3 regions of the Paenibacillus sp. FSL W8-0194 genome follow, and region 2 is predicted to be linked to each of the others. Evidence: riboswitches for the same ligand, from Rfam matches in the RefSeq annotation. Region 2 holds a riboswitch; each other region holds the start of a gene.
The links. A riboswitch is a leader RNA that binds a small molecule or an ion and turns the genes downstream of it on or off. The one in region 2 is predicted to bind cyclic di-GMP.

Region 1 (3,779 bases), 260 kb from region 2:
TGCCGTCTGCCTTTTTAAACACTTCCGCTGTTTTTGTAGACTCCAGAGCGTTTTCGCGCGGATAAACTTCAACAACTTTCTCTGGCGTGTTTGGCGTGGTGATATTATCGCCATTCACGACAGCTACGTTTCGGATGTTTTTGCCAGCTTGACCCGGCAGCACTTTCACTTTGAATGTCACCTTGTGCCACGCGGTATCGGTAATATCTCCGAACTGACCGAAGATTTTACGGTTAGCGAAATGGCCCTTGTCGCCATCTTGGTCATCGGTGACTTGCACGTCGTCAACTGTCAGCGTGCCCGCAACATATTCCAGACCAGCTGGAATCTCGTCCGTGATCGTCAGGTTGGTTACCAGACTATCAGAGGCCGTGTTGCGTGTTTGAATCGTGTACTGCAGTGTGTCTCCGACTTCCGGATGTACGGTGTCGGTGTTCCCGGCCGCTTTATCAAGCAGTTCCGCTGTTTTCGCGGATTCCAGCGAAGTTTTGCGCGGGTAAACCTCGACAACGTTCTCCGGCGTTTTAGGTGTGTTGACATTGTCGCCATCCACGACAGCGATATTTCGGATGACTTTGCCGGCTTGTCCCGGCAATACCTTCACCTGGAACGTCACTTCGTGCCAATCGGTATCCTTCACATCCCCGAATTGAGCGAAGACTTTACCGTCCGCGAATTGGCCCTTGTCGTCACCTTCGGCATCGGAAACGGCTGCATCGTCGACTCTCAGCGTACCCGCTACGTATTCCAGACCAGCTGGAATTTCGTCTGTGATCGTCAGGTTGGTTACCAGACTATTTTTAATATTGTTGCGCGTTTGAATCGTGTACTGCAGTGTGTCCCCGACTTCCGGATTTGCGGCGTCGGTGTTGCCGGATGCTTTTTCAAACAGCTTCACTGTTTTCGTGGACTCCAGCGAAGTTTCACGCGGATAAACCTCGACAATTTGCTTCGGCGTGCTCGGCGTGGTGACATTGTCGCCATCTACGACAGCGACATTTTGGATGTCATTGCCGGCTTGCCCCGGCTGCACTTTAGCCTGAAACGTCACCTTGTGCCACTCGGTATCGGTCACATCTCCGAACTGACCGAAGATTTTACGGTTAGCGAAATGGCCCTTGTCGCCATCTTGGTCATCGGTGACTTGCACACCGTCAACTGTCAGCGTGCCCGGAACATATTCCAGACCAGCTGGAACCTCGTCCGTGATCGTCAGGTTGGTTACCCGACTATCGGAGGCCGTGTTGCGTGTCTGAATCGTGTACTGCAGTGTGTCCCCGACTTCCGGATGTACGGCGTCGGTGTTTCCGTCCGCCTTTTTAAACAGTCCCGCTGTTTTTTCAGCTTCTAAATGTGGTTCTCTATACTGGACGGATGTTGTCACATTATTGGACTGGATTGTTTCATTTCCACCTGTCAGCAAGTTTTTGTAGGCAATAGTCGCTATATTGGCGACAGAACCTTCTGCATGGCTGGATAGTGCTTTCACTTTGAATTGTACGGTAATCCCATCAGGTGAGTTAGTCGTGTTTGGCAAATCGCCGAGCCTGATGATTACCTTTTGCCCGTCAAAATGCCCTTCATCTGGATCATCTTCATCGGTTAATGCCTTGGCATTCGTTCCTCTCACAATTCTCATCGAGCCTGGAACGTATTCCGTTCCTTCTGGAATCGCATCTTCAAAGACGGTATTGGCTGCAATATCTCCACCATTGTTTTTAATGGTTACTTCATAGGTTAATACATCGCCAGCATATACTTTTCCTTCTGGAGAGACAGTCTTCTCTGCAACTACACATGGTTCTGTTCCTAAGAAGACATTATCAAGGTAATTACCGAAGGCCACATTCCCATTAGATGAACTAATTGCTTTAAATCCAAAACGCGTCATGGTTTGACCTGCTGGAACCTTATAACTTCCTGAAGTAGTTTCCCATGTAGTCCCAGTTGAAATTCTCTTTATTTCTGGCGTGGTGTTGAATGGATCGGCCGTAATCGGTCCAATATTAACACTCATCATATCCACACCAGCCCATCCTCGGTGATCTAAGCGCCAATAAATCGTCTGCCCTGGTATGGTCGGTAATTCCTGGTATAACATACTGTTTTGATCAGCATTCAATTCTGCATATCTACTCGTGAGATTTTCCTTATTCGGAGTATCTGATGGTATCGTGCTCGGTCGGGCAGGGTCCATGATTTGAATAATTCCTCTTGGTGTACGCCAGACATCAGTCGTTTTCCACCCTGGAACCGTGTCTGCATAGTAATAACCGCCTCCTGCTACCGAGTTATCATAGGTACCAGGTCCCTCCGGCTTTTCAAAATCACCATTTATCAACGCTACTGGTGTAGGACATACCTTGGGATTTAGCTCCGCGGCTTCCGTTTGCACCGGGTTCAATGGAAAAAAACCGCTCAAAGCGACCAAAAATACACTAAATTGAATAAACAGACGTTTTACCACATTTGCTCTAGTTACCGTACGGGTAAGGTTCAATTCCTCTCCCCCCAATCGTTGTTATTTCCAAATCACGCGCCGGTAATCTCGTTCTTTTAGGATAAGTATGTATTATTCTTGGTCAAAGCCTCTCCTCCTCGCTTATTCATCTCTTCTATAGACAAGGCATAACCCCTCGACTATCCATAATTAAAATTTTAAATATCTGAAAAAGAAAAAACCCCATCCACAAGCAAACGCTAATAGACGGAGTTGTCCGTCGTATTCGGCAACTGGCTGGCATAGCATTCGCACTTTACAGCAAATACGTTAGCCCCTATAGCTTTGCGTCCCCATTTTTCAATGAGTTTGCCTTGATCGTACGATCGTGTATGTAATCAAAAATTTAATATATATTTAAAAATATAATATAAAAGAATCATAAGTTAGGTTCTTTAGTCTCATTTTTCTAGTATTTTCCTCACCATTTGTCGTTTTTGTGAAAATTGCGACTTTCTTATACAGCGAAGAAACACCTTTCGTATAGAAAGATGTTTCTTCTTGAGAGATCGTTATTGCACTTTATTTCTTCTCCAGAAAAACCATCCTGCGAACAGAATGATCAATCCGAGGAACCCTAAGCTATAAACGTTCGTAGCTGTGTTCGGCAGCTTGTTGCCGGATTGTTCTCCCGGTGAAGGAGCTTTTCCAGACTCCCCTGCAACGGTTCCGTTATCTCCAAACGGAGAGTCCGATCCGTCGCCCGCATCCGGAGCCGTTCCGGTTCCAGGATGGGTTGGCGTTGTTCCTGTTCCGGGATTCGACGGCGTTGTTCCGTTTCCAGGATTCGTTGGTGTCGTTCCGCTTCCCGGATTCGTTGGCTCAGGAGTGGTTCCTGGAACGGTTGTTCCGTTGCCAGCCTCGCTTCCCTTCACGTTAACCGTCACGACGGACGTCACGGTGCCTCCCCGGCCGTCGCTCACCGTCACCGTAAAGCTGTCGCTGCCGGTATAATCACGCTCCGGTACATACGTCCACGTTCCGTCCGGATTCACCGTTACCGTACCGTGCTTCGGATCGCTTCCTTTTGTATACGTCAGCTTGTCTCCATCCGCGTCCGTACCTTCTATTTTTCCGGTCGCCGGCGTGTTGATTGTCGTCTCCGTAGTATAGGAAGGCACGCTTGGTACCTGATTTGGTTTTACCGGGTCCGTTCCCGTTCCCGTATTCGGTGTGGTGCCCGGGCTTGTTTCAGGGTCCGTTCCCGGATCTACAGGTGGAGTAACCGGTGGATCTACTGGATCGACCGGCAGTTCCGGCTCAACGAGACTCATTCTTC
Region 2 (3,779 bases):
TTTCGTCAAAGCGGTAAATGCCTGCGCGGTTTGCCGCATCGGCATATTTCAGCGGCTCATCCAGCTGGAAGGTTAGCGCAGCGGATTTCAAAGGTTTCGTGTCCGCGGTCCACTTCCACGCCACGCCGGTCCAGGTCATGCCGCTCGCGAGACGGTCGGACGGAAGGCTGCCAATTTTTTTAAGCGTAATCCGGGTATCAGAAGCGAACGCTCCCTGGCCGAATTCAAGCTGGAACGCTTGTCCCTTCGCCGCCACGCCTCCTTTCGGCCCGATAACGATGCCATCAGCCGGTATGCTTCCGGTTCCGCTGCCGTTTGCCGGCGTGGCTTCCGTTTTTTCGGTCCGGATAATATCACGGCTAACCAACGTTCCGTTGTTGACGAATGTCAGCTTCTCCCCATTAAAGCCGATAAAAGCGGTAGGTTTCGTCAGGCCCAAACTGAAGATTTGCCCGCTTTTCAGATCGGCTGCCCGCATGATCGCCGCATCGCCGGAAGCTTCCAGCCAGACGGCCGTTCCATGGGAGATACTCATTTCTTTATATTCGCGTTGCCCTTCCTTGGCCGGCTTCGTCAGATCGACCGGCTGCGGGCTGTTGCTGAGATCTATGTAGACGTACTTCCCGTTTCCGTCCAAATCTTTTTGTTTCCATAAAATTTCTTCGCCGTTATATACAAAACGCTCCACATATTCGGTATATGGCAGGTCGACGATTTTGTTATGTTTGCCCGTGGCGACGTTATATTCGTATAAATCTCCGTCTTCGCCGCCTTTGTAGACAACGCGTCCGTTCTTTATCACAGGATCCCGGCCTCGCCCCAAATCGGTTAACTCTCCAGTTGCCAAGTTGTACAAGGTCATGGTATAGGAAGGAAAGGTCTGCCAGACCACGAAATCGCCGTCCGCCAGCGGCGCGCTGTTTTGTCCCGTATTTTTGTTCAGCTTGGTTTCGGTTTTCGTGCTGACATTGTAGCTGTATACGTCCCAGTTCAAATTGTCGTCGGTGCCGCTGTCATTCCGCTTATCGATCCAAACGACGACCGCTTCCCCTTTGCCGTTGATCCCGACGGAAGGAGAATCGGTCAATTTTCCATGGGTCGTGACCGCTTGGCTTTGTCCGGTTTTCGTATTCCCGTAAAAAATTTGCCCTTTCAGCTTGGCGCTGTTTCCGCGCCACACCGCATGTTCACCCGAAATCCGGATGTTTGCGCCGCTAATCGATAACGGGGACGTTTCGTCCTGATAGGTGAATACGGTTTCCGCTGAGACCCGCTGTACCTCCGGAATAACTCCCCCCAGCAGTCCTGCCGCAAGCAGAGCTGCCATCCATTTTTTAGTGCTACCCCTCATGTTTTTCCTCCTTAAGACAGCAAAAAACCAAGCACCATGAGCAACCCGGCTGTCAGTCCATGAATAGGCTTCATGGAGTAAGACCCGTGGCTTTGCGTCCCCGACTTTCGTACGGGTTTGCCTTTGTTCAAGCACCTGGTTTAGCGCTTTCTGCGTAGTTCTTTGAATCTATTTTTAATCAAGATTATATAAATAGTTACAAAAAGTTACAATATGTAATGAAATATATGGTTCTTAGAACCTTAATTTTCGTCATTCAATATTGCACAATTGCGTAAACAAAAACAATTTTATTTCTTCTAACAGGAAGGAAACCAACCGTAGTTCACCACGCAAGCCATCTTGAACTAAAAAAGGCCAGGTGCCGTTTTTTTTGAAAACAGCCGCTTATGCAACATTTTGCGTTAACGTCCCGTCTGGAACGGTGAAAGGCATGCATCATTTTCCAATGAAGGGTTTGGCAAAAGTATTTCGGAAATGAGCTGCCGAATGATAACCAAAACGTTCGTACAAGCTCACGCATATAGGAGGAATGACAGATGAATAAAATGTACAAAGTGCTCGCGACCGCATCCATTTTGGCTCTGGCAGCCATGCCCGTGGCGGCAAACGCGCAGCAGCTCCCTGCCCAAGCGGTGCAAAAGGGAAACGCCAACAAGCAAACCGACGTCAAAAACGTTCCGGCAACCTGGGGACAAATCACGGATTTCGCGCAAGACAAATCGGATAAATTCATTACCGTAACCGGACGCGGACTCGCGCCGACCGATCAGGACGAAATCATCCTGGCCATTACGCCAAAAACGAAATTCATCGACGCCAAAGGCAAAACCGTTCCTCTGCAAAAAATCATCGACGGGCACAAAACCGTCAAAGCTTTCTACAGCCCGAACATCACAAAAAGCCTTCCGGCCCGCGGAACCGCGCTGACGCTGGTCGTTCAGGACCAAAGCTTCTCGGCTATCGACGGTAAGGTAACCGAGGTAAGAGACGGCCGCATTTTGGTAAAAGGCACTGACCTTTACAACAAATACGACGAGGAAATTTGGCTGCATTTCGCGGATAAAGCAACGATCATCGATCAAAACCGCAAAGCCATCGCCGCCGGAGACATCAAGGAAGGCATGAGCGTGAGAGCATTTTACGGTCCGGCCGTTGCGATGAGCCTTCCGCCGCAATCCGGAACGAATTACGTGATCGTGAACACGAACATGGAAGACGTCAATCCCGGGGAGGTTAACGAGCTGACGGCAGGAACCGCAGGCGTCATTACCGACCAAAAAGACGGCCAAATCACGGTCATCGGCCAACCGCTGGAAACAGGCGGCGTCAACTATGTCGTGTTGTCCATCGACGACAAAACGGAAATCGTTGATGAAGACGGCAACAAACTGACCAAGGATGCGCTCAAAACGAGCGGCCATGTGGAAGCGACCTACAGCGCCGTCATGACGCTGATGTATCCCGCCCACACCCATGCAGACAAAATCGTGGTGAAAAAAGCGGAAGCCGTCAAAATCGAAGGCACGGTCATGCCGTCCGACCGCACATCCAAAGATCAAGTGTACGTGAACGTCGGTTCCGATAATTCCACGGCAAACGACGTGATCCTGAACATTTCGAAGGATACGACGATCATCCCGCTGATCGGCGGCGACACGGATCTTCGCGCCGGAACGAAAATCGTCGCATTCCATTCGCCGATCATGACCAAATCGCTGCCGGGTATCACAAGCGCCGAGGTCGTGATCGTGACGTCGGACAAAGATGCGGTGCAGCCTAAATAAGCAGCATCATCAACGCACGAAAACCCGGCCGATTCATCAGAAGAATCGGCCGGGTTTTTTGGTATGCGCGGACATGAGGGAACAGACCGTATGCGGACATAACCAGCGGACGTTTTTTTACCGACCAAAATCTCATGTATGATCATCAAAGACCACCGATCGCCAACGATGTTCAATGTCTGCAATACGCCGCCGTTCTCAAGAACGGACACCTCTGAGCCGAAGCCTGCATAGATGGAGGCGAATTCCAGGAACTATTTCTTCGTAATCATCCACGTCACGCCGAACCGGTCAATGACCTCTCCATAATAAGCGCCCCAGGGCTGAAGGGCAAAAGGATATTTGCTTTCCCCGCCGAGAGAATCGATGTAAAAATTCGCCTGGCTTTTTGCATCCTTCGACATCAGATAAGCGTTCATTTGTGCTCCCATAAAAAAAGACACCCGGCTTTCGGCCAGGTGTTTCATGGAATCGGCGCGAATTCACGCCCCTCCTACTTATTTTCCAGCTTCGTCTCCTCTACTCTTTTCAGCGCCGCATCGTACGTGTCGATCAGCTTTTGCACGCCGAGCCCGTTGATTTCTTTTACATATTGGTCCCATTCGTTTAAGCTTCTTGTGCCGAGGACGAATTTCGAGAAG
Region 3 (3,779 bases), 260 kb from region 2:
AGAGGCGTGGTCAACGATACGTATCTGGAGAATCTGACGATTACAGATACATTGCCTGCAGGCTTGAAATACGTGCCGGACAGCCTAAAGGTGGACGGTGCATCGGTCACCGATGAGAACGATAACGATGCCGGTTATTCGGTAACGGGAGAAGTGTATGGCTCATTTGGCAATGTTATGGGCATGAACTGGCATACGCTGGAGTTTAAGGCCGTTATTCAACCGGGACAAGGCGGTCAGACGATCCCAAATACAGCGCTGGTTGATGGCGACAACATCGTTCAACCAGGCGAACCAACAGAGAAAATTGTCGTTGAGCCGGAACCGCCGGTCAATCCTCCAGTAGATCCGCCGGTTGACCCGCCAGTAGACCCGGATCCACCAGTAGAGCCACCCGTCGACCCGCCGGTCGATCCTGTGGATCCACCGGTTACTCCACCTGTAGATCCAGGCACGGACCCTGGAACAAGCCCGGGCACCACGCCGAATCCGGGAACGGACCCGGTAAAACCAAATCAGGTACCAAGCGTGCCTTCCTATACTACGGAGACGACAATCAACACGCCGGCGACCGGAAAAATAGAAGGTACGGACGCGGATGGAGACAAGCTGACGTATACAAAAGGAAGCGATCCGAAGCACGGTACGGTAACGGTGAATCCGGACGGAACGTGGACGTATGTACCGGAGCGTGATTATACCGGCAGCGACAGCTTTACGGTGACGGTGAGCGACGGCCGGGGAGGCACCGTGACGTCCGTCGTGACGGTTAACGTGAAGGGAAGCGAGGCTGGCAACGGAACAACCGTTCCAGGAACCACTCCTGAGCCAACGAATCCGGGAAGCGGAACGACACCAACGAATCCTGGAAACGGAACAACGCCGTCGAATCCCGGAACAGGAACAACGCCAACCCATCCTGGAACCGGAACGGCTCCGGATGCGGGCGACGGATCGGACTCTCCGTTTGGAGATAACGGAACCGTTGCTGGCGAGTCAGGAAAAGCTCCTTCGCCAGCGGACCAAACGGAAACGCAGTCCGGCAGCAAGCTGCCGAACACAGCTACGAACCTTTACAACTTAGGGTATCTCGGATTGATCATTCTGTTCGCAGGATGGTTGTTCTGGAGAAAAAATAAGGTACAATAACAGTATCTCTCAAGAAAAGAAGAAAACATCTTTCAGCGCGAAAGGTGTTTTCTTCGCTTTATATCCACATGCGCAGTTGCCATTTACCAATGTACCGAACATCAGACGATCAAATATCGAAAAAGCCAAATCAGCTTAGATTTTTCTCTTGGCTCCTGTATATAACATTATTTCCTAACAAAATGGTACGATGGTCCTATATTCATGGTAAAATCATGTAGTCTATAGTTAAAATAAGTCGGAAAATAAAAATTTATGGAAAAGATGTCCCGGGACTCGACAATTTCATAGTTCGTTTCGTACGACAATAGCAAACCCACTGAAAAGTGGCGACGCAAAGCTATAGGGGCTAATGCGGATCAACTTCGGATCGCGATGCCAGCCAGTTGCCGAATACGACGGAAGCCTCCGTCTATTTATCTATGCCTTTAAAGCTGACGGAGGCTTTTTGCGTTCTTTAACATACTTTAAAGAGGAGAGAATTGCACAAACTTAAATTAAACTTTCTGGGCTTTATCTGTAGCAGCACCTTTCTTCCTGCAGCGAAAAAATTCGAATTGATGCAAGCGTAGGATGGACTTTCAAAACGTAAAAGCTGTCTTAACTGAATAGTTATCGTACGATAATAGCAAACCCACTGAAAAGTGGCGACGCAAAGCTACAGGGGCTAATGCGGAACGACTTCGGACCGCGATGCCAGCCAGTTGCCGAATACGACGGAAGCCTCCGTCTATTTAGCTGTGTTTTTTATATGCTGACGGGGGTTTTTGTTTCTCTTGAAATGGAGCGGCGGCGATAACGAGAGAGATCGATCTTATTATTGATCGCAATACATTCGAAAGAGGGGAACACAATGATCGATAGCAAACGTTCGTGGAAGCATGTGTCGGATATGGAATCAAAAACATTCTTGGAGGCAAACCATCCATTTCCTCATGTCGATCATAGATCCGAAGCAGGCGACAGGCTGGTTGAACAGAGAGAGAGCCTTTCTTTGCTGCAAGAGGAAATCCGGAATATAAGCGATTTGCTGTCTATCCCTTATTTATTTATCATTGCTGATCCTGACGGGAATGTTTTGGATTTTCTCGGAACCGATTCGTTAAAATGCTTTTTTGAAAGGAATCATATTCAAAAGGGCAACTCCGTTGCCATCCAAGACGCAGGAATGAGCGCCATTTCATTATCCATCAAATTACAGTCTCTTTCCGTCGTCATTGGGACCGAACATAGCAATAATTTGTTTTGGGAGCTGGCATGCGTTTGTACCCCAATTCGAATAAAAAACGTTGTTATAGGCTACCTTGGCCTCAGTTTTCACTCTTTTCACGAGGTGACATTTGCCTTGCCGCTTATTGAGCGCCTGGCGAAGAGCGTTCAAGAAAAATTGTCTCCTAAAAATCCATTGGTTTATAAGGAGCAGGTCTATGCCCTGTTTGATCAGTATGATTTAACGAATCGGGAAAAGGAAATCGCATTTGGGTGGCTGGAAAATAAAAACGTTCCCGAAATTGCGGACATTTGCGGGATTAGTCAAAATACGGTTCGAACGTTTATTAAGAAGATCTATGCTAAAACGAGAGTCCATCATAAAGGAGCGTTTCTTAAAAAGTTTATATGACCACGTTCGAAACCAATAGTACCCAATTTTGGGTATTTTTTTGACGCTTGCGTTTTTTTATAATTACATCAATGTTGTAGTTACTTCATCACTCGACAATTTCATATATCGTACGATCATAGCAAACCCATCGGAAAGGTGTGACGCAAACCTACAGGGGCCAATGGAACCCTCGGATCGCGATGCCAGCCAGCTGCCGGCTTATTAATTATCACGTGAAGGGCAGGTGATTCATTTGAAATTGGCCGACATTGACTTAACAGACCTTGAGTTGTTTGCAAGCGGCAGAATGGAACCCGTTTTTGCTGCTCTAAGGCAAAACACGCCGGTCTTTTGGAACCCCACTTCACGCTCGAGCGGGTTTTGGGTATTAACCAGGTATCATGATATTTTGCATGCATGGAAGGATACAAAAGCGCTAAGTTCGGAGTATGGGAATATGTTGCGTCTGCACGGGAAACGGGATCCTGCTGCCGGCCGCATGATTAACTTGACCGACCCACCTCGCCATACCCAGCTGTATGCTTTACTCAGTTCAGCCATGAATCGGAGAACGGTGGCGGAGATGGAGCCGCGAATCCATGCCATTATCTGCGAGCTGCTTGATGGTGTGGTTGAGGGTGAAGTGTTCGATTTTGTAGAGGACGTCGCGGCTAAATTGCCGGTTGCCGTTACCTGCGAGTTATTGGGAGTTCCCAGGGCTGACGGGGATTTCATAGCGGATCTTAGCAGGGCCGTAGTCACTGGGGAGGATCCGGAATTCAAAAGAGAGGATTCGGTGATGAAATCGCTCTCGACGGCCCATACGCAAATACTAAGCTATTTTCTCGACATTATTCGTTCCCGTAGACAGAATCCTGCTCAAGATGTGATAAGCCGCTTCATTCAAACCGATAGGGATGGGGAGAGACTGAGCGACCAGGAAATTGCCCTTCATTGTTTTGTTCTTCTGCTGGGTAGTATCGAAACGACGAAGTACGCTGCAGCAGGGGGGCTGCTCGCTTTCATT

Region 1: it holds a riboswitch for cyclic di-GMP, as region 2 does, so the genes downstream of both, MKY58_RS00120 (isopeptide-forming domain-containing fimbrial protein) here and MKY58_RS01120 (S-layer homology domain-containing protein) in region 2, are expected to answer to the same signal.
Region 3: it holds a riboswitch for cyclic di-GMP, as region 2 does, so the genes downstream of both, MKY58_RS00125 (LuxR C-terminal-related transcriptional regulator) here and MKY58_RS01120 (S-layer homology domain-containing protein) in region 2, are expected to answer to the same signal.

What each region holds. Positions count from the first base shown of each region.
Region 1 is NZ_CP150205.1:21,736-25,514, reverse strand. Features, by position in the region: gene MKY58_RS00120 (isopeptide-forming domain-containing fimbrial protein) at 1-2,500, opposite strand, end outside; cyclic di-GMP riboswitch class I at 2,726-2,824, opposite strand; gene MKY58_RS00115 (Ig-like domain-containing protein) at 3,013-3,774, opposite strand.
Region 2 is NZ_CP150205.1:286,297-290,075, reverse strand. Features, by position in the region: gene MKY58_RS01120 (S-layer homology domain-containing protein) at 1-1,351, opposite strand, end outside; cyclic di-GMP riboswitch class I at 1,388-1,483, opposite strand; gene MKY58_RS01115 (peptidase) at 1,891-3,138, shown strand; gene MKY58_RS01110 (hypothetical protein) at 3,393-3,569, opposite strand; gene MKY58_RS01105 (extracellular solute-binding protein) at 3,632-3,779, opposite strand, start outside.
Region 3 is NZ_CP150205.1:25,988-29,766, forward strand. Features, by position in the region: gene MKY58_RS00120 (isopeptide-forming domain-containing fimbrial protein) at 1-1,149, shown strand, start outside; cyclic di-GMP riboswitch class I at 1,449-1,543, shown strand; cyclic di-GMP riboswitch class I at 1,767-1,861, shown strand; gene MKY58_RS00125 (LuxR C-terminal-related transcriptional regulator) at 2,003-2,770, shown strand; gene MKY58_RS00130 (cytochrome P450) at 3,006-3,779, shown strand, end outside.